Regions from separate parts of the Serratia sp. 121840015-1 genome, predicted to be linked through region 2. Evidence: predicted binding sites of a transcription regulator. Region 2 holds the regulator's gene; the other holds the start of a gene.

Region 1 (9,106 bases), on a different contig from region 2:
CTGGTTCGGGCTGCAGGAGTCCGGCAGCGCGCTCGGCAAGTCTCTGCAGCGATCCCAACAGTTCCTGCTGTTGTCGGCCCTGCTGACGCTGCTGTTGTCGATCGCCGCCGTGGCGGTGGCGATGAGCCACTATTGCCGCAGCCGCTACGATCTGATCGCGGTGCTGAAAACCCTCGGCGCCGGGCGTGGCGCGCTGCGTAAGCTGATCGTCGGCCAGTGGCTGGCGGTGATGGCGCTGGCGGCGGTGTGCGGCGGGGCGATCGGGCTGGCGTTCGAAGCGCTGTTGATTCGCCTGCTGAAACCGGTGTTACCGGCCGCATTGCCTGCCGCCGGCGCCTGGCCGTGGCTGTGGGCGCTCGGCGCGCTGGTGCTGATTTCACTGCTGGTCGGGCTGCGGCCGTACCGTCAGCTGCTGGCTACCCAACCGCTGCGGGTGCTGCGCCGCGACGTGGTGGCCAACGTCTGGCCGCTGCGCTACTTCCTGCCGGTGACGGCGGCGGTCGTGGTGGCGCTGCTGGTGACGCTGATGGGGGCCAGCACGCTGCTGTGGGCGATCCTGGCCGGTATGGCGGTGCTGGCGCTGCTGCTGGGCGGCATCGGCTGGGGCAGCCTGTTGTTGCTGCGCCGCATCACGCTCAAGAGCCTGGCGCTGCGGCTGGCGGTTAACCGCCTGCTGCATCAGCCGTGGGTGACCATCAGCCAGCTGGCGGCATTTTCGCTGTCGTTCATGCTGTTGGCGCTGCTGTTGGTGCTGCGCGGCGATCTGCTCGAACGCTGGCAGCAACAGCTGCCGCCGGACAGCCCGAACTATTTCCTGCTCAACATGACCGAGGCGCAGGTGCCGCAGGTGAAAACCTTCCTGCAGCAGCACCAGATCAAGCCGGAAACCTATTATCCGATCGTCCGGGTGCGCCTGACCGAGATAAACCAGCAGCTGGCGACCGAGCGGGTGCATGAAGACGATCCGGGCGGCGAGGCGGTGAACCGCGAGCTGAACCTGACCTGGCTGGCCGATCTGCCGGATCATAATCCGCTGGTGGCGGGCAGCTGGCCGCCGAAAAGCGGCGAAGTCTCGATGGATGAAGGCATTGCCGGGCGGCTGAAGATCACGCTGGGCGACACGCTGACCTTCAGCGGCGATACCCAGGCGTTCAGCGCCAAGGTCACCAGTCTGCGCCAGGTGGATTGGGAAAGCCTGAAGCCGAACTTTTACTTTATCTTCCCGCCGGGCGCGCTGGACGGCCAGCCGCAGACCTGGCTTACCAGCTTCCGCTACGACGGCGACGGCCAGATGCTGACCCAGCTCAACCGCCAGTTTCCGACGCTCAGCCTGCTGGACATCGGCGCGATCCTGAAACAGGTCGGCGGCGTGCTGCAGCAGGTCAGCCGCGCGCTGGAGGTGATGGTGGTGCTGGTGGTGCTGTGCGGTGGCCTGCTGCTGCTGGCGCAGGTGCAGGTCGGCATGCGTCAGCGCCGCCAGGAGCTGGTGGTGTACCGCACGCTGGGGGCCGGCAAACGGCTGCTGCGCCGCACACTGTGGTGCGAGTTCGCCCTGCTGGGGCTGGTGGCGGGCATCGCGGCGGCGGTGGGCGCCGAGGCGGCGCTGTGGCTGCTGCAGAGCCGGGTATTCGACTTCCCGTGGACGCCGACGCCGGTGCTGTGGTGGGCGTTGCCGCTGGCCAGCGCGCTGCTGCTGTCGCTGTGCGGCGGCTGGCTGGGCGTGCGCCTGCTGCGCGGCCGGGCGCTGTTCCGCAGTTATGAGGGGTGATGTTGACTTAGCGGGATGAAAAAAGGGGTTAGCCTAAGGCTAACCCCTTTTACTTTCGGCGGCGGCGCTTTAGGCCAGCTTCTGCTGTGCCCAGGCCAGCCCGCTTTGGTATTCGCCCGGCAGCAGCGGCGCCAGCGCCTGCAGCGCCTGGCGCAGATCGGCGGCGCTCGGGTCGTTCAGATTGAGGTGGCCGACCTTGCGGCCCGGGCGCACCTCTTTCTCATACCAGTGCAGATGCACCAGCGGCAGCGACAGCCACTGTTCGTTGACGGCGGTGCCGATCAGGTTGACCATCACCGACGGCGTGCTCACCACCGGCTGCGGCAACGGCAGGCCAAGGATGGCGCGCAGATGCAACTCGAACTGACTGATGGACGCGCCGTTTTGCGTCCAGTGGCCGCTGTTGTGCACGCGCGGTGCCAGTTCGTTGATCAGCAGCCGATCGCCGACGATAAAGCACTCCATCGCCATCACGCCGACGTAGTTCAGCTCGTTCAGGATCGCCGCCAGCATCTGCTCGGCCTGTTGCTGCAGCGCCGGGTTGGGCTGCGGCAGCGCCACGCTAGTGCGCAGGATGCCGTCTTCATGCAGGTTGTGGGTCAGCGGGTAGAATACCGAACGGCCGTCGTGGCCGCGCGCGCCCACCAGCGACACTTCGCCGGAGAAATTGATGCCTTGCTCGACGATGCACTCGCCATAGGCGTCGGCCGGCAGTTCGGCTTCCTGGCCCGGGCGCAAGCGCCATTGGCCGCGGCCGTCATAGCCGCCGACCCGGCGTTTGACGATCGCCAGCTCGCCCAGCGAAGCGAATACCTGCGGCCATTCGGCGGCGCTCGCCAGCAGCTGCCACGGCGCGGTCGCCAGGCCGAGCTGGTCGAGCAGCTGTTTTTGCGTCAGGCGATCGGCCAGGCGCGGGAAGATGTCGCGGTTGACGAAGGCGCTGTGGGTCGCCAGCTCGCGCGTTAGCGCGGTTTCCGGCCAGCGTTCGATCTCGGCGGTAATGACGCTGTTCTGATACGGCACCGCCTCGGGCTCGGCATCGATGCCGACGGGGTAAACGGCGATGCCCAGCGGTTCGCCGGCCTGGCGCAGCATGCGCCCCAGCTGGCCGTTGCCCAGTACGCAAACTGGCTTCATGCGTCCTCCCGCGGATCGGGGTGGTTCAATACCTCTTCGGTCTGCGCCCGACGCCAGTCCGCCAAACGCTGCGCCAGCGCGGAGTCGTGCAGCGCCAGGATCTGCATCGCCAGCAGCCCGGCGTTGGCGGCGCCGGCTTTGCCGATCGCCAGCGTGCCCACCGGAATGCCGCGCGGCATCTGTACGATGGAGTACAGGCTGTCTACGCCGCTCAGCGCGGCGCTTTGCACCGGCACACCCAGCACCGGCACCAGGGTTTTCGCCGCCAGCATGCCCGGCAGGTGCGCCGCACCGCCGGCGCCGGCGATGATCACGTCAAAGCTGTTGGCGGTAGCCTGCTCGGCGAAGCTGAACAGCTTGTCCGGCGTACGGTGGGCGGAAACGATTTCGACATGGAAGGGGACTTCGAGCTGGGTCAGGACTTCGGCGGCGAACTGCATGGTGGCCCAGTCACTTTTCGATCCCATTACAATTGCGATTTTCGCCCCGGTAGTGGCGGCTGAAGCGGCGTTGGCTCCCATGGGTGTAAGGCTCCTGTGATTTGTCTGGCGTCGGCTGAGGGCCGAATGAGGGCGTAGAGCATACCATGAGCGCACGGCGAGGAAAACGGTTGCGTCGCCGGTTTTCACCGCCGAAAGCGCGAATTTTCACTCGCGCGCCAGTCCGGGGCTCAGAATGGGAATTGGATCAGCTCGACGGCGTCGGCGCTGACTTTGACCATCGATCCTTCGACGTGCCAGGCGCCCAGCACCGCGCGATGGGCTTCGCCGTTGCTCAACGCCAGCCGGTGCACCGCCGGGCGATGGGTATGGCCGTGGATCATCCAGTGCACGTCGTGGCGCAGCATCGTCTGTTCGACTGCCTGCGGGTTGACGTCCATGATGGCTTCCGACTTGTACTGGTTGGATTGCTGGCTGCGGGCGCGCATGTTGGCGGCGATCTTCAGTCGCCAGCGCAGCGGCAGCGCCAGGAACAATTTTTGAATCAGCGGGTTGTGCACTTTACGGCGGAATTGCTGATAGGCCTGATCGTCGGTGCACAGGGTGTCGCCGTGCAGGATCAGGATCCTGCGGCCGTACAGCTCCAGCACTTTCTCTTCCGGCAGCAGCTGCATGCCGCTGGCGCGGGCGAAGCGCTTGCCGAGCAGAAAATCGCGGTTGCCGTGGATGAAGTAGCAGGGCACGCCGGCCTGTTGCAGCGCTTTCAGCGCCGCGGCGATCTCCGCGTGCAGCGGCTCGGGATCGTCGTCGCCGATCCAGGCTTCAAACAGGTCGCCGAGGATGTACAGCGCGTCGGCGTGAACTGCTTCGCGCCGTAAAAAACGCAGAAAACCGGCAGTGATTGCCGGTTCCTGTGCGCACAAGTGCAGATCTGCGATGAACAGCGTACTCATGCAGCCGCGATTACTCGCTGACGGTCACGCTGTTGATCACGACGTCTTCTACCGGTACGTCCTGGTGCATGCCGCTGCGGCCGGTTTTCACGCCTTTGATCTTGTTGACCACGTCCATGCCTTCAACCACTTCAGCAAACACGCAGTAGCCCCAGCCCTGCACGTTTTCGCCGCGGAAGTTCAGGAAGTCGTTGTCAGCCACGTTGATGAAGAACTGTGCGGTGGCGGAGTGTGGATCGTTGGTGCGCGCCATTGCCAGGGTGCCGATGGTGTTTTTCAGACCGTTGTTGGCTTCGTTCTTGATGGTCGCGTTGGTCGCTTTCTGGTTCATGCCCGGCTCGAAACCGCCGCCCTGGATCATGAAGCCGTTGATCACACGGTGGAAGATGGTGTTGTCGTAGAAACCGGCGCGGCAGTAGTTCAGGAAGTTTTCAACGGTAACCGGCGCTTTGTCAGCAAAGGTCTTGATAACGATATCGCCGTGATTGGTGTGGAAAGTAACCATAGTTTTAATCCTAACAAGGTGAAGTGAGACGTCACGTAAAGCGAGTGAACATTCAGACCGCCCTTATAACATATCCGCCCCAGCGAGTCAGCAGCGGCTCAACCGTGCACTGTCTGTGGTAATTGCATTTATGTTATATTATAACAATTGCGCCAGCCGCCGAATTTCGCGCATTTTATTCGCGTGAAATCAGCAAAGCATGGCCTTAACCTTGCAATAGATCAGGCTTCAGGTTTCAATACGCTACCGGGCGGAAAACCTGAAGCCCGGTTATCTTTTTTGTTATCACGCACACCACGGAATCTCCCGATGCTAAAGATTTTTAATACCCTGAGTCGTCAAAAAGAGGAATTCAAACCCATTCATGCCGGGAAAGTGGGCATGTACGTGTGCGGGGTAACCATCTATGACCTGTGTCACATCGGCCACGGTCGTACCTTTGTCGCTTTCGACGTGGTGGCGCGTTACCTGCGCTATCTCGGCTATTCGCTGAACTACGTGCGCAACGTCACCGACGTGGACGACAAAATCATCCGCCGCGCGGCGGAAAATCATGAAACCTGCGACCAGCTGACCGAACGCATGCTGGCGGAAATGCACGCCGACTTCGACGCGCTGCTGATCGACCGCCCGGATCAAGAGCCGCGCGCGACCCAGCACATCGCCGAGATCATCGAGATCACCCAGCGCCTGATCGATCGCGATCACGCCTATGTGGCCAGCAACGGTGACGTGATGTTCTCCATCGACAGCGATCCGCAATACGGGCTGCTGTCGCGCCAGGATCTGGATCAGCTTCAGGCCGGCGCGCGCGTAGAGATCGACGATGTGAAGCGCAACCCGATGGACTTCGTGCTGTGGAAGATGTCCAAGCCGGGCGAGCCAAGCTGGCAGTCGCCGTGGGGGCCGGGCCGTCCGGGCTGGCACATCGAATGCTCCGCCATGAACTGCAAGCAGCTGGGCACCCACTTCGATATCCACGGCGGCGGTTCCGATCTGATGTTCCCGCATCACGAGAACGAGATCGCACAGTCGAGCTGCGCCCACGACGGCCCGTACGTCAATTACTGGATGCACTCCGGCATGGTGATGATCGACAAAGAGAAAATGTCCAAATCGCTGGATAACTTCTTCACCATTCGCGACGTGCTCGGCCATTACGATGCGGAGACGGTGCGTTACTTCCTGATGTCCGGCCACTATCGCAGCCAGCTGAACTACAGCGAAGAGAACCTCAAACAGGCGCGCACCGCGCTGGAGCGCCTCTATACCGCGCTGCGCGGCACCGATGCCGACGCCGCGCCGGCCGGCGGCGAAGCGTTCGAAGCCCGCTTCCGCGAAGCGATGGACGACGACTTCAACACCCCGGAAGCCTACTCGGCGCTGTTCGATCTGGCGCGCGAGGTTAACCGCCTCAAGGGTGAAGACATGGCGGCGGCCAACGGTATGGCGGCGGAACTGCGTAAGCTGGCGAACGTGCTCGGCCTGCTGCAGCAGGAGCCGGAGCAGTTCCTGCAAGGGGGCGCTCAGGTTGACGACGGCGAAGTGGCGGAGATCGAAGCGCTGATCAAACAGCGTAACGAAGCGCGCGCCGCCAAGGACTGGGCGCTGGCGGATGCTGCCCGCGATCGGTTGAACGAGATGAACATCGTGCTGGAAGACGGCCCGCAGGGCACGACCTGGCGCCGCAAGTAATCCGGCCGCAGGGAAAAACAAAAAAGGCGCTGAATTCAGCGCCTTTTTCTATGGCTGCGGGTTAGGGTTTAACCGTGACCTTGCCGCCGTTGAATTCCACCACCTGATCGGCGACGATCTTGCAGCGCTTGCGGGTTTCGACCTTGCCGTCGACTTTCACCTGCCCTTCGGCGATGACTTCTTTGGCGGCGCCGCCGCTTTCACACCAGCCCTGGAACTTTAGCAGATCGCACAGTTCGACGTGGGGATGATTGTCCAGATTGAAAATTTCCATACTGCCTTACTTATTTAGGTTGAACGTCGTGATATTCCTCGCAGGCCTGCAAGGTATTTTGGATCAGTGTAGCAACGGTCATCGGGCCGACGCCACCCGGCACTGGGGTGATGTAGGCGGCGCGCTCGCTGGCGGCGTCGAAATCGACATCGCCCACCACTTTACCGCTTTCCAGACGGTTGATGCCGACGTCCACCACGATGGCGCCCGGTTTGATCCAGTCGCCCGGAATGAAGCCCGGCTTACCGACCGCCACCACCAGCAGATCGGCGTTCTCGACGTGATGACGCAGATTCTTGGTGAAGCGGTGGGTGACGGTGGTGGTGCAGCCGGCCAGCAGCAGCTCCATGCTCATCGGACGGCCGACGATGTTGGAAGCGCCGACCACCACGGCGTTCAGGCCGTAGGTATCGATGTTATAACGCTCCAGCAGGGTGACGATGCCGCGCGGCGTGCACGGGCGCAGTTTAGGCGCGCGTTGGCACAGGCGGCCGACGTTGTACGGGTGGAAGCCGTCGACGTCTTTGTCCGGGTGGATGCGTTCCAGCACCTTGACGTTATCGATGCCGGCCGGCAGCGGCAGCTGCACCAGAATACCGTCGATTTCCTCATCGGCGTTCAGCTGGTCGATCAACGCCAGCAGCTCGGCTTCACTGGTGGCAGCGGGCAGATCGTAGGAGCGGGAAAGGAAGCCGACTTCATCGCAGGCGCGGCGCTTGCTGGCGACGTAAATTTGCGAAGCCGGGTTCTCGCCGACCAGCACAACCGCCAGCCCTGGGGCGCGTTTGCCGGCCGCCAGACGTTGTTTCACTTGCTCAGCCACTTCGTTTCTAACCTGCTGCGCAATCGTTTTACCATCAATAATCTTTGCTGACATCAGTGTGGAAATCCATCAATTAAGAAAAGCGGGGATGCCGCTATTCTGGCAGAAGCTGAGCGCGCTGTCAGGCGCAGAATCACCCTCGTGGCCGTTGCCGACGCCGATTTACGCTTTTTTTATGCCGGCCTCAGGATCCTCTACGTCATTTTTACCTGTATTTGGATACGCTGGGGCTGTTCACAGGGCGAAAGAGGGCAGGATCATGAGAGCGATAACCCGGCTTTACCCGTTGCATCATCAGCCTGACGAGCAACCGACGGAGCCTAAACATGTGGGGGAAACGGTGTTCGATTCTTCACTGCATCCGGCGGACAGCGCGCAACTCACCGCGTTGCATCAGCTCGGCAAGCATGAGGCGGCGCCATCGTGGCGGGCACGCCTGAATGCGCTGTGGCGGAAGTTATGCGCATGAAGGGCTGCGCCTGGGCAGGCTGCACGCTGTTGCTGGTTTGGGCATCGGGGAGCCAGGCTTCTTTAAACAGCGCCCGCCCCGACGCCACACTGGAGGAAAGGGTGGCGGTGACCTGCAACGCGCGGGTGGTTGAGCATGCCGATTGGGGCGACATCGCCGCAGTCGTGCAGTCCGCTCGCCTTTGCCGGTGGAGGGAGGATGGGCGGCGGTGGTCTGAACGCGCGCCGATTTACGTAGGTGTCGGCTTGGTTCAGCATGGCGGCGCCCGGTTGACGGGAACCCTCGCCGCGCGGGCGCTGGCGGAAAAAACGCCATAAAGCACGGCCGCCGCCGTAACGTCATGAAAAGGCATTGACTCGCTAACCTCTGACCGTATAATCCCAACCCGCAGCCGCAGGTTGCCGCATCTCAATGCGCCCTTAGCTCAGTTGGATAGAGCAACGGCCTTCTAAGCCGTAGGTCATAGGTTCGAATCCTATAGGGCGTGCCATTACTCCCTTGATTTTCTTCCCCCTACTCGTTCCCTTGAAAACTCGACTGCGTAACCCGTACTCCCGTTGGCTCGCCGCTGAGCGTCGTGCTATGTTCATGCGCTAACTTTCAGTCAGTGGCAGAGTGAAAAATGCAAAGCTTATTCGTATACGGCACCCTGGGGCCGGGCAGACCCAACGCGCACATCATGGAAGCCATCGGCGGCAGCTGGGAAGAAGGCAGCGTTGGCGGATCGCTGCTTAACGAAGGCTGGGGCGCCGAGATGGGCTACCCAGGCATCGTGTTGGATAACAGCGGCAATCGGGTGAAAGGTTTTCTGTTCCGTTCAGCGAATCTCGTCAACCACTGGCCGACTCTCGATGCGTTCGAAGGCGAGGGGTATGAACGGGTAGCGGTCAGCGTCACCACCGCTGACGGCGAAACCGTCGATTCGTTTATCTACATGTTGAAGAAATGATACGAGCCGCCTCGCCGAATGAGTGCGAGGCGCTCGACCCGCCGGCAATTGAACTTTCGTTTATTTTGCCGCGCTACAATAGGCGAAAATTTC
Region 2 (9,106 bases):
GCAAACGCACGTGCCTTTCCTGATGTGGATGTCGGCCGACTATCAGCGCAACTTCGGCGTCGATCGCCAATGCCTGAACGCGCTGGCGGAAAAGGGCGATGTGTCGCAGGACAACCTGTTCCATACCCTGCTGGGCATGCTGAACGTACAAAGCCGCGAATATCAATCCCGGCTGGATATCCTGCAGCGTTGCCGCAACGCGGCGTAAGCGCTTAACTTCCTCGTGCCGCTGGGGCACAATAGTTCGCAGACAACCGGCGTTTTGTGCGCCGGTTTTTTTATTCCCATTGACCTAGACCAATCGGTCTATTATGCTCGGCACCATGATGACCAAATCAACGCATTGCAACGTGGACACACGTGAACATCTGCTCGCCACCGGCGAAACTCTCAGCCTGCGCCTGGGCTTTACTGGCATGGGGCTGAGCGAATTGCTGGCCACTGCGGGCGTGCCGAAAGGCTCGTTCTACCACTATTTCCGCTCGAAGGAAGCCTTCGGCGAAGCGATGCTGCAACGCTATTTCGCGCATTATGATGCAGAAATGCAGGCGCTGTTTGCCGATGAGCACGGCGATGCCCGCCACCAGCTGCTCGGCTATTACGCCCAGGCCATCAGCTACCACTGCCGCAGCGAATGCCATAACGCCTGCCTGGCGGTGAAGCTTTCCGCCGAGGTGAGCGATCTGTCAGAACCGATGCGCCATGCGCTGGAAACAGGCACCGCTCGCGTGATCGGCCACCTGCAGGAGGCCATCGAACGCGGTATCGCCGAGGGCTCGCTGTCGGTGGCCATGAGCCCGGCAGCGACCGCAGAGACGCTGTACTCACTGTGGCTCGGCGCTTCGCTGCGCGCCAAGATCCGCCACTCGCTGGCGCCGTTGACCAGCGCGCTGGAAAGCATCGAGTTGCTGCTGCGCCCGCCGCAACCGTAACGGTAACAATTTCTTTTTATTGAAAAATGCAGTTCGTGGTTTTTTATCGCCCACCACTAGACGACCGGTCTATTAAATACAGGATGCACTATGAAGACTGAAAAATTGCTCTCTCCGCTGAAGGTTGGCGCCATCACCCTGCCCAACCGCGTGTTTATGGCTCCGCTGACGCGTCTGCGCAGCATCGAGCCGGGCGATATTCCTACGCCGCTGATGGCGGAATATTACGCACAGCGCGCCGGCGCGGGCCTGATCGTGACCGAAGCGACGCAGGTTTCCTTCCAGGCGAAAGGCTACGCCGGTGCGCCGGGGTTGCATACGCCGGAGCAGATCGCCGCATGGAAAAACATCACGCAGGCAGTGCATGATAAAAACGGCCATATCGCCGTGCAGCTGTGGCACGTAGGCCGCATCTCCCACGCCAGCCTGCAGCCGGGCGGGCAAGCACCGGTCGCCCCTTCGGCAATCAACGCCGAAACCCGCACCACCGTGCGTGATGAAACCGGTGCCTGGGTGCGCGTACCGACCTCCACGCCGCGCGCGCTGGAAACCAGCGAGATCCCGGGCATCGTCAACGATTTCCGCCAGGCGACCGCCAACGCGCGGGAAGCCGGCTTCGACTTCATCGAACTGCATGCCGCCCACGGCTATCTGCTGCATCAGTTCATGTCGCCGGCCTCCAACCAACGTACCGATCAATACGGCGGCAGCATCGAGAATCGCACCCGCCTGACGCTGGAAGTGGTCGACGCGGCGGTCGCCGAATGGGGTTCTGAGCACATCGGCATCCGCATCTCGCCGCTGGGGCCGTTCAACGGGCTGGACAACGGTGAAGATCAGGAAGACGCGGCGCTGTATCTGGTGGAAGAGCTGAACAAGCGCAACATCGCCTACCTGCACATTTCCGAGCCGGACTGGGCCGGCGGCAAGCCGTATTCCGACGCCTTCCGCGACTCGGTGCGCGCCCACTTTAAAGGGGTGATCGTCGGCGCCGGCGCCTACACCGCCGAAAAAGCCGAAGCCTTGATCGAAAAAGGTTTCATCGACGCGGTGGCCTTCGGCCGCAGCTACATCGCCAACCCGGATCTGGTGGAGCGCTTCCGTCAGCACGCGCCGCTGAACGAACCTAAGCCGGAAAGCTTCTACGGCGGCGGCGCCGAAGGGTATACCGACTATCCGTTTCTGGCGAAGTAACCCGTCCTGATCCCAAACGGCCATGCGACTGCCTGGCCGTTTTTTTTATGCGCCGCACGCAAAAAAGCCCGCACGGGGCGGGCCGGTGTTCCCTGGTGTTGTGCTCTACTGCCGTTCAATTTTTACACGCTTGCCGTCGAAATAGATAATTGATTGTGCAGATCAATTACTCTGTATCGATCGGTACGCTCGATCAATATTTAGACATCACCGTCGCGAGCCTCACAAGTGACACTGTCACTCATTCGTTACGTTGAATTCCCTTGCGGGACAAGGCTATACTCGCTGGAGCTTCAATCCACCCGCCGTCTGCCACGGCACAGCCAATTCAGAGGAATTATGCGCTTACTCCATACCATGATCCGCGTCGGTGACCTGCAACGCGCCATCGACTTCTACACCAAGGTATTAGGCATGCGCCTGCTGCGCACCAGCGAAAACCCAGAGTACAAATACTCGCTGGCTTTCGTCGGCTATACGGAAGAAAGCGAAGGCGCGGTTATCGAACTGACCTATAACTGGGGCACCGACAGCTACGACATGGGCACCGCCTTCGGCCACCTGGCGCTGGGCGTGGACGACGTTGCCGCCACCTGCGACAGCATCCGCCGCGCAGGCGGCAAGGTCACCCGCGAAGCCGGCCCGGTGAAAGGCGGCACCACGGTCATCGCCTTCGTCGAAGATCCGGACGGCTACAAAATCGAGCTGATCGAAAATAAACATGCCGGTCAGGGCCTCGGCCACTAAGCCTCCCCTTCAGGGCGCGCTGCGCCCTGCTGATTCTCCGCGCAATAGCGCCTGCAACCGGGCGCAAAATTTGCCATAATGCGCGCTGCATTCGATGAAGATAAGAAACTGATGGCCGAGAAAAGTGATCTTAACGCCCTGAGTGGTCGTTTTCGTGGGTTTTATCCCGTAGTAATAGATGTTGAAACCGCCGGCTTCAACGCCAATACCGATGCGTTGCTGGAGATCGCCGCCGTCACGCTGAAAATGGATGAAGACGGCTGGCTGCAGCAGGACGAGACCCTGCACTTCCACGTGGAGCCTTTCGAGGGCGCCAACCTGCAGCCGGAAGCGCTGGCGTTCAACGGCATCGATCCGCACAACCCGCTGCGCGGCGCGGTCAGCGAATATGACGCGCTGCACGCCATTTTCAAAGCGGTGCGCAAAGGGCTCAAGGATCGCGGTTGTAACCGGGCCATTATCGTGGCACACAACGCCAACTTCGATCACAGCTTCCTGATGGCCGCGGCCGAGCGCGCCGGCCTGAAGCGCAACCCGTTCCATCCGTTCGCCACCTTCGACACCGCCGCGCTGAGCGGCCTGGTGCTGGGCCAAACGGTGCTGGCGAAAGCCTGCATCGCCGCCGGCATGCCGTTCGACAGCAGCCAGGCGCACTCCGCCCTGTACGACACCGAACAAACCGCCCTGCTGTTTTGCGAGCTGGTTAACCGCTGGAAACGTCTCGGCGGCTGGCCGCTGCCCGCCGGCGACCTCGCCGAATAAGCCCAATAAAAAAGGCGGCCCAGTTTGCACTGGCGCCGCCCATTGCGCGATAACCGCAAGCCTGTCGATTAAGACTGTTGGTCTTCCTGCGCTTTATACTTTTCCGCAGTTTCTTTGATCAGCTGCTGCAGTTCGCCGCGCTGATACATCTCGATGATGATATCGCAACCACCGACCAGCTCACCGTCTACCCACAGCTGCGGGAACGTCGGCCAGTTGGCGTATTTTGGCAGCTCAGCGCGGATGTCCGGGTTTTGCAGAATATCCACGTAGGCGAAACGCTCGCCGCAGGCGGACAGCGCTTGCACAGCCTGTGCGGAGAAGCCGCAGCTCGGCAGCTTAGGCGAACCTTTCATGTACAGCAGAATCGGGTTTTCAGCGATCTGGTGCTGAATTTTTTCAAGTGTCGTCGTCATTTATTGCTTCCTCAAGCCACATTTCATGGCTACAACATGCATCACGCGGGCTATTGTAGCGGCTGGAACAGTCGCAAGAAAACGCCATCTTTTGCAAGGATATTCGCCCGCCGCCGATCGCGTTTCACCGGCCACGTCATTCCGGTCAAAACATACGTCGAGAATAACATTTTTAATCCGAGCATTTCACTAATATATTGCGTCGCGATGACGGCGAGGATTAATTATATCCCCACCGCCAACTGGCGCTTTTTCATACATCAACAGGCTGATTTTGAACCAAAAAAAATGTCATTAACGTTTTCTCACAATATGGATTATTATTTATGAGTTCTTCGCTGTTTTATATGGCGAAATTCGGGAATACTGTAACTCTTTCGATATCCGTTTCGGGGCCAAGGTTGGTGACGTCGACATGCGTTTAATTCTTACGCTCTTTGCGCTGCTGTTTACGCAGCTCTTCTTCAATTTGGCGCACGCTGCGCCACAGGCGCGTGTCGCCGCCGAGCAGCGTAAAAGCCATGCCAATGAAGCGCGGCCCGATGACCGCAGAAAAAAGAAAGCGGACAAAGCCGCCAAAAAAGCCAAAGTGACGGCCCCCGAGAAAAAAACCAAGACCGCCAAGGCAAAAAGCGAGAAAAGCGCGAAAAAGATCGTCAGCGCCAAACCCAAGGCCAAAGCGCAGAAAACCGCCAAGATTAAAGTCACCCCGCCGAAAAAAGGCTATAAAAAAGGCTATGGTCGCCACCGCGAAGCCGGTATGGCCACCGCCAAACTGGCGCGTGAAGAAAAGCCGTTGAAACTCAGCCCCGCGCACAAAAAACGCTACCAGCACGCCAAGCAGACCGCGATGGCCAAGCTGATGGGACAGATGGGCAAACCTTACCGCTGGGGCGGCAGCTCGCCGCGCACCGGCTTCGATTGCAGCGGCCTTATCTATTACGCCTATAAAGACGTAGTGAAAATCAAGATGCCGCGCACAGCCAACGAGATGTATCACCTGCGCGATGCGGCGCCGATCAAGAAGAGCGAACTGGAAAGCGGCGATCTGGTGTTCTTCCGCATCAACAACCGCGGCGTGGCGGACCATGTCGGCGTCTACCTCGGCAACGGCAAGTTCATCCAGTCGCCGCGCACCGGTGAAGAGATCCGCATCAGTCAGCTCGACAACGACTATTGGCAGAACCACTACATCGGCGCACGCCGCGTAGTGACGCCGAAAACCATTCGTTAATGCCCTGTTCTGCGCGGTTGCGGCCCCGGTCGCAACCGCCTGCTCAAGCTATCGCCCATCGCACTTCCCCACGCGCATTTCTCGCTTTTCCTCCTGTTTTTTATGATGAAAATTGTTAAGATTGAATGACCACAATAAAAAACGGCCCATACGGCTCTCGCCCCGGCGGGAAGCGAATGGCGCTGTAAAGGAGGAAGCAATGTCGTTTGAATTACCTGCATTACCGTATGAGAAAAACGCGCTCGAGCCGCACATCTCCGCCGAGACCCTGGAATACCACTACGGCAAACACCACAACACCTACGTGGTTAACCTGAACAACCTGGTGAAAGGCAGCGAGTTCGAAGGCAAATCGCTCGAAGAGATCATCAAGACCTCTAACGGCGGCGTCTTCAACAACGCCGCGCAGGTGTGGAACCACACCTTCTACTGGCACTGCCTGTCGCCACAGGGCGGCGGTGAACCGCAGGGCGAACTGGCGGCGGCAATCGTCAAATCCTTCGGCTCTTTCGCTGCGTTCAAAGAGCAGTTCACCGATGCCGCAGTGAAAAACTTCGGTGCAGGCTGGACCTGGCTGGTAAAAAAGCCGGACGGCGCGCTGGCGATCGTCAACACCTCCAACGCGGCCACCCCGCTGACCGGTGAAGACAAACCACTGCTGACCGTCGACGTGTGGGAACACGCGTATTACATCGATTACCGCAATGCGCGTCCAAAATACCTGGAAAACTTCTGGGCGTTGGTCAACTGGACCTTCGCAGCGGAAAACCTGGCGTAAGCGCAGGTTCTGAGGTGATAAGGCGCAGCCAGGCTGCGCCTTTTTTATAACCGGGGGTAAATCAGTTCAACGCGGCAACGAAGCTGAAAGCGATAATGACCGCCAATGCGCAGACGGTGGTGAACAGCGACATCTTCAATTCGGTATCCATGACAACTCCTTTAAAATGGGCTTTCCTAAGGATAAAAGGCGCACAATTAGTACGTCAAATCATTTTCCCACAGTTCGCCGATAAAATCTTGTTATCATTTCCCGGTTTATAATCTCGATTACCTCTTCCACTTTTGTTCAATATGCGACAAAATTCGCAGTTCACAACTGCGTACCGGCATCCATGCCCCTCCTGATTAAGCGCTGAAGACTTCAACACACTAAAAACTCAGTTTTCGCTTCTCTGGAGAAGGATCTACGTAGGCAAACGATTAACATCACACTTACATGCTGTAAACATGTGAGTTCAGGAGTCATTCCTTACATGGCAACGATTAAAGATGTGGCCAAACGCGCGGGCGTTTCCACCACCACCGTTTCGCACGTCATCAATAAGACTCGTTTCGTCGCCGAAGAGACCAAAGCGGCCGTGTGGGCCGCCATCAAAGAGCTGCACTACTCGCCGAGCGCCGTGGCGCGCAGCCTGAAAGTCAATCACACCAAGTCGATCGGCCTGCTGGCCACCTCGAGCGAAGCGCCCTACTTTGCCGAAGTGATCGAGGCGGTGGAAAACAGCTGCTACAGCAAAGGCTACACCCTGATCCTGTGCAACTCGCACAACAATCTCGACAAGCAGCGCGCCTACCTGGCGATGCTGGCGCAAAAGCGCGTCGACGGCCTGCTGGTCATGTGCTCCGAGTACCCGGATCAGTTGCTGGGCATGCTGGAAGACTACCGTAACATCCCGATGGTGGTGATGGACTGGGGCGCCGCGCGCGGCGACTTCACCGACACCATCATCGATAACGCATTCGAAGGCGGCTATCTGGCCGGCCGTTACCTGATCGAACGCGGTCACCGCGAGATCGGCGCCATTCCGGGCCAGCTGTCGCGCAACACCGGCGGCGGCCGTCACCAGGGCTTTATGAAGGCGCTGCAGGAAGCGCATATCGACATTCGCGAAGAGTGGATCGTCCAGGGCGACTTCGAGCCGGAGTCCGGCTACAAGGCGATGCACCAAATTCTGTCGCAAAAACAGCGGCCGACCGCGGTATTCTGCGGCGGTGATATCATGGCGATGGGTGCCATTTGCGCCGCCGACGAGCTGGGCCTGCGGGTGCCGCAGGATATTTCCGTGATCGGCTACGACAACGTGCGCAACGCCCGCTACTTCACCCCGGCGCTGACCACCATTCACCAGCCGAAAGAGCGCCTGGGCGAAATGGCCTTCACCATGCTGCTGGATCGCATCATCAGCAAGCGCGAAGAGTCGCAGGTGATCGAAGTGCATCCGAAGCTGATCGAACGCCGCTCGGTCGCCGACGGGCCGTTCATCGACTACCGCCGCTAATCCCCCGCGCCGGAAGCCTGCGCGGCTTCCGGCTTCGCCTCGCTCAGCCACTCCTGATTCAGCGTCTCCCCATCGCCCAGATACGCCAGCAGCCAGCTCATCGCCGGTGACGGTTTATCCTGCTGCCAGGTCAGGCAGCACGGGCTGGCGGGAAACGGCTGCTGCAGCTGCAACGCCTTCAACTCACCGCGCTGCACCCGCGGCAGCGCCAGATGCGCCGGCATCATACCGACGCACAACCCGGCGCACAGACAGTCGAGCGCCGAGGTCCAGTCCGGCACCACCAGCCGCCGCTGGTTATCCAGCGTCCAGGTGACGCGCTTGGGCAGATTGCGCGAAGTGTCTTCCAGACAAAGCGCAGGGTACGGCCTAAGCCGATCGTCATTCAGCGGCCCTGCCAGTTGCGCGAGCGGGTGCTGTGGGCTGACCACGCACAGCCAGTTCATATACCCCATGTCGCGAAAGGCGAAGCCGCCGCCGACCGGCACCGCGCGGGTGGCACCGATCGCCATGTCCGCTCTGCCGTCCACTAACGCATCCCACACGCCGTTAAACACCTCGGGTTGCAACATCAGTTCGACATCGGGGAAATGCCGGTAAAAATCCAGCACCAGCTGGCGGCTGCGCTGCGGTTTGACGATGATGTCCACGGCGATATTCAGCTGGCCGCGCCACCCGTTGGCCACCTGCTGACAGTGGCGGCGGGTGTCGAGCATTTTTTTGATAACAACTCGCGCATCCTTGATAAACAGCGCACCGGCCGGCGTCAACTCCACATCGCGGTGACGCCGCTCAAACAGCGGCACCGCCAGCCATTGTTCCAGCTGCCGTACCGTGTAGCTCACCGCCGACGGCACCCGGTGCAGCTCCTGCGCCGCCGCGCTGAAACTGCCGGTACGCGCCACCGCGTCGACCACTTCAAGAGAATATTCAGACCACATCGCTTTGCCTTCAATTTTTTTAACAGCACTTTGCAAATATTACCGTTTCACAAGCAGAGATCCAGCCGGATACACTGGCCGGCGCTAAAAACCTGCGACACTAAAATATTAACGAGAAATACCATGCGAAATTCCTTTGGTTTTATGTTCTATCTCGCCGGCCTGAGCATGCTGGGTTATCTGGCGACCGATATGTACCTGCCCGCCTTTGGCGCCATGCGGGAGGAACTGCAAATTTCCGCCGGCGCGGTCAGCGCCAGCCTGAGCATCTTCCTGGCCGGCTTCGCCTTCGCGCAGCTGCTGTGGGGGCCGCTCTCCGACCGCCTGGGCCGCAAACCGGTATTATTGATCGGCCTGACGCTGTTCGCCCTCGGCTGCCTGGGCATGCTGTGGGTGGAGAACGCCGTGCAGCTCTGGATCCTGCGCTTTATTCAGGCCGTCGGCGTCTGTTCCGCCGCCGCCATCTGGCAAGCGCTGGTGGTCGACCGCTATCGCGAAGGCCAGGCTAATCGCGTATTCGCCACCATCATGCCGCTGGTCGCGCTTTCGCCGGCGCTGGCGCCGCTGCTGGGCGCCTGGCTGCTGAACCACGCCAGCTGGC

Evidence for each region. The regulator PurR, encoded in region 2, represses purine synthesis genes. The targets are predictions, from matches to a motif close to CANGCAAACGTTTGCNTG.
Region 1: purE (5-(carboxyamino)imidazole ribonucleotide mutase) is a predicted target of PurR. The motif match lies at 3,505-3,522, and genes of this name have one in related genera.

What each region holds. Positions count from the first base shown of each region.
Region 1 is NZ_JBSEYF010000003.1:268,702-277,807, forward strand. It holds gene ybbP (putative ABC transporter permease subunit YbbP) at 1-1,768, shown strand, start outside; gene purK (5-(carboxyamino)imidazole ribonucleotide synthase) at 1,838-2,905, opposite strand; gene purE (5-(carboxyamino)imidazole ribonucleotide mutase) at 2,902-3,426, opposite strand; gene ACUXAC_RS17575 (UDP-2,3-diacylglucosamine diphosphatase) at 3,576-4,298, opposite strand; gene ppiB (peptidylprolyl isomerase B) at 4,309-4,803, opposite strand; gene cysS (cysteine--tRNA ligase) at 5,113-6,498, shown strand; gene ybcJ (ribosome-associated protein YbcJ) at 6,560-6,772, opposite strand; gene folD (bifunctional methylenetetrahydrofolate dehydrogenase/methenyltetrahydrofolate cyclohydrolase FolD) at 6,783-7,649, opposite strand; gene ACUXAC_RS17600 (hypothetical protein) at 7,855-8,064, shown strand; gene ACUXAC_RS17605 (hypothetical protein) at 8,055-8,381, shown strand; tRNA gene ACUXAC_RS17610 (tRNA-Arg) at 8,478-8,554, shown strand; gene ACUXAC_RS17615 (gamma-glutamylcyclotransferase family protein) at 8,687-9,013, shown strand.
Region 2 is NZ_JBSEYF010000001.1:1,746,613-1,755,718, forward strand. It holds gene eptA (phosphoethanolamine transferase EptA) at 1-208, shown strand, start outside; gene ACUXAC_RS08405 (TetR/AcrR family transcriptional regulator) at 312-932, shown strand; gene nemA (alkene reductase) at 1,023-2,126, shown strand; gene gloA (lactoylglutathione lyase) at 2,466-2,873, shown strand; gene rnt (ribonuclease T) at 2,952-3,635, shown strand; gene ACUXAC_RS08425 (Grx4 family monothiol glutaredoxin) at 3,704-4,051, opposite strand; gene ACUXAC_RS08430 (C40 family peptidase) at 4,467-5,285, shown strand; gene sodB (superoxide dismutase [Fe]) at 5,485-6,063, shown strand; gene cydH (cytochrome bd-I oxidase subunit CydH) at 6,125-6,214, opposite strand; gene purR (HTH-type transcriptional repressor PurR) at 6,539-7,564, shown strand; gene punR (DNA-binding transcriptional activator PunR) at 7,561-8,505, opposite strand; gene punC (purine nucleoside transporter PunC) at 8,629-9,106, shown strand, end outside.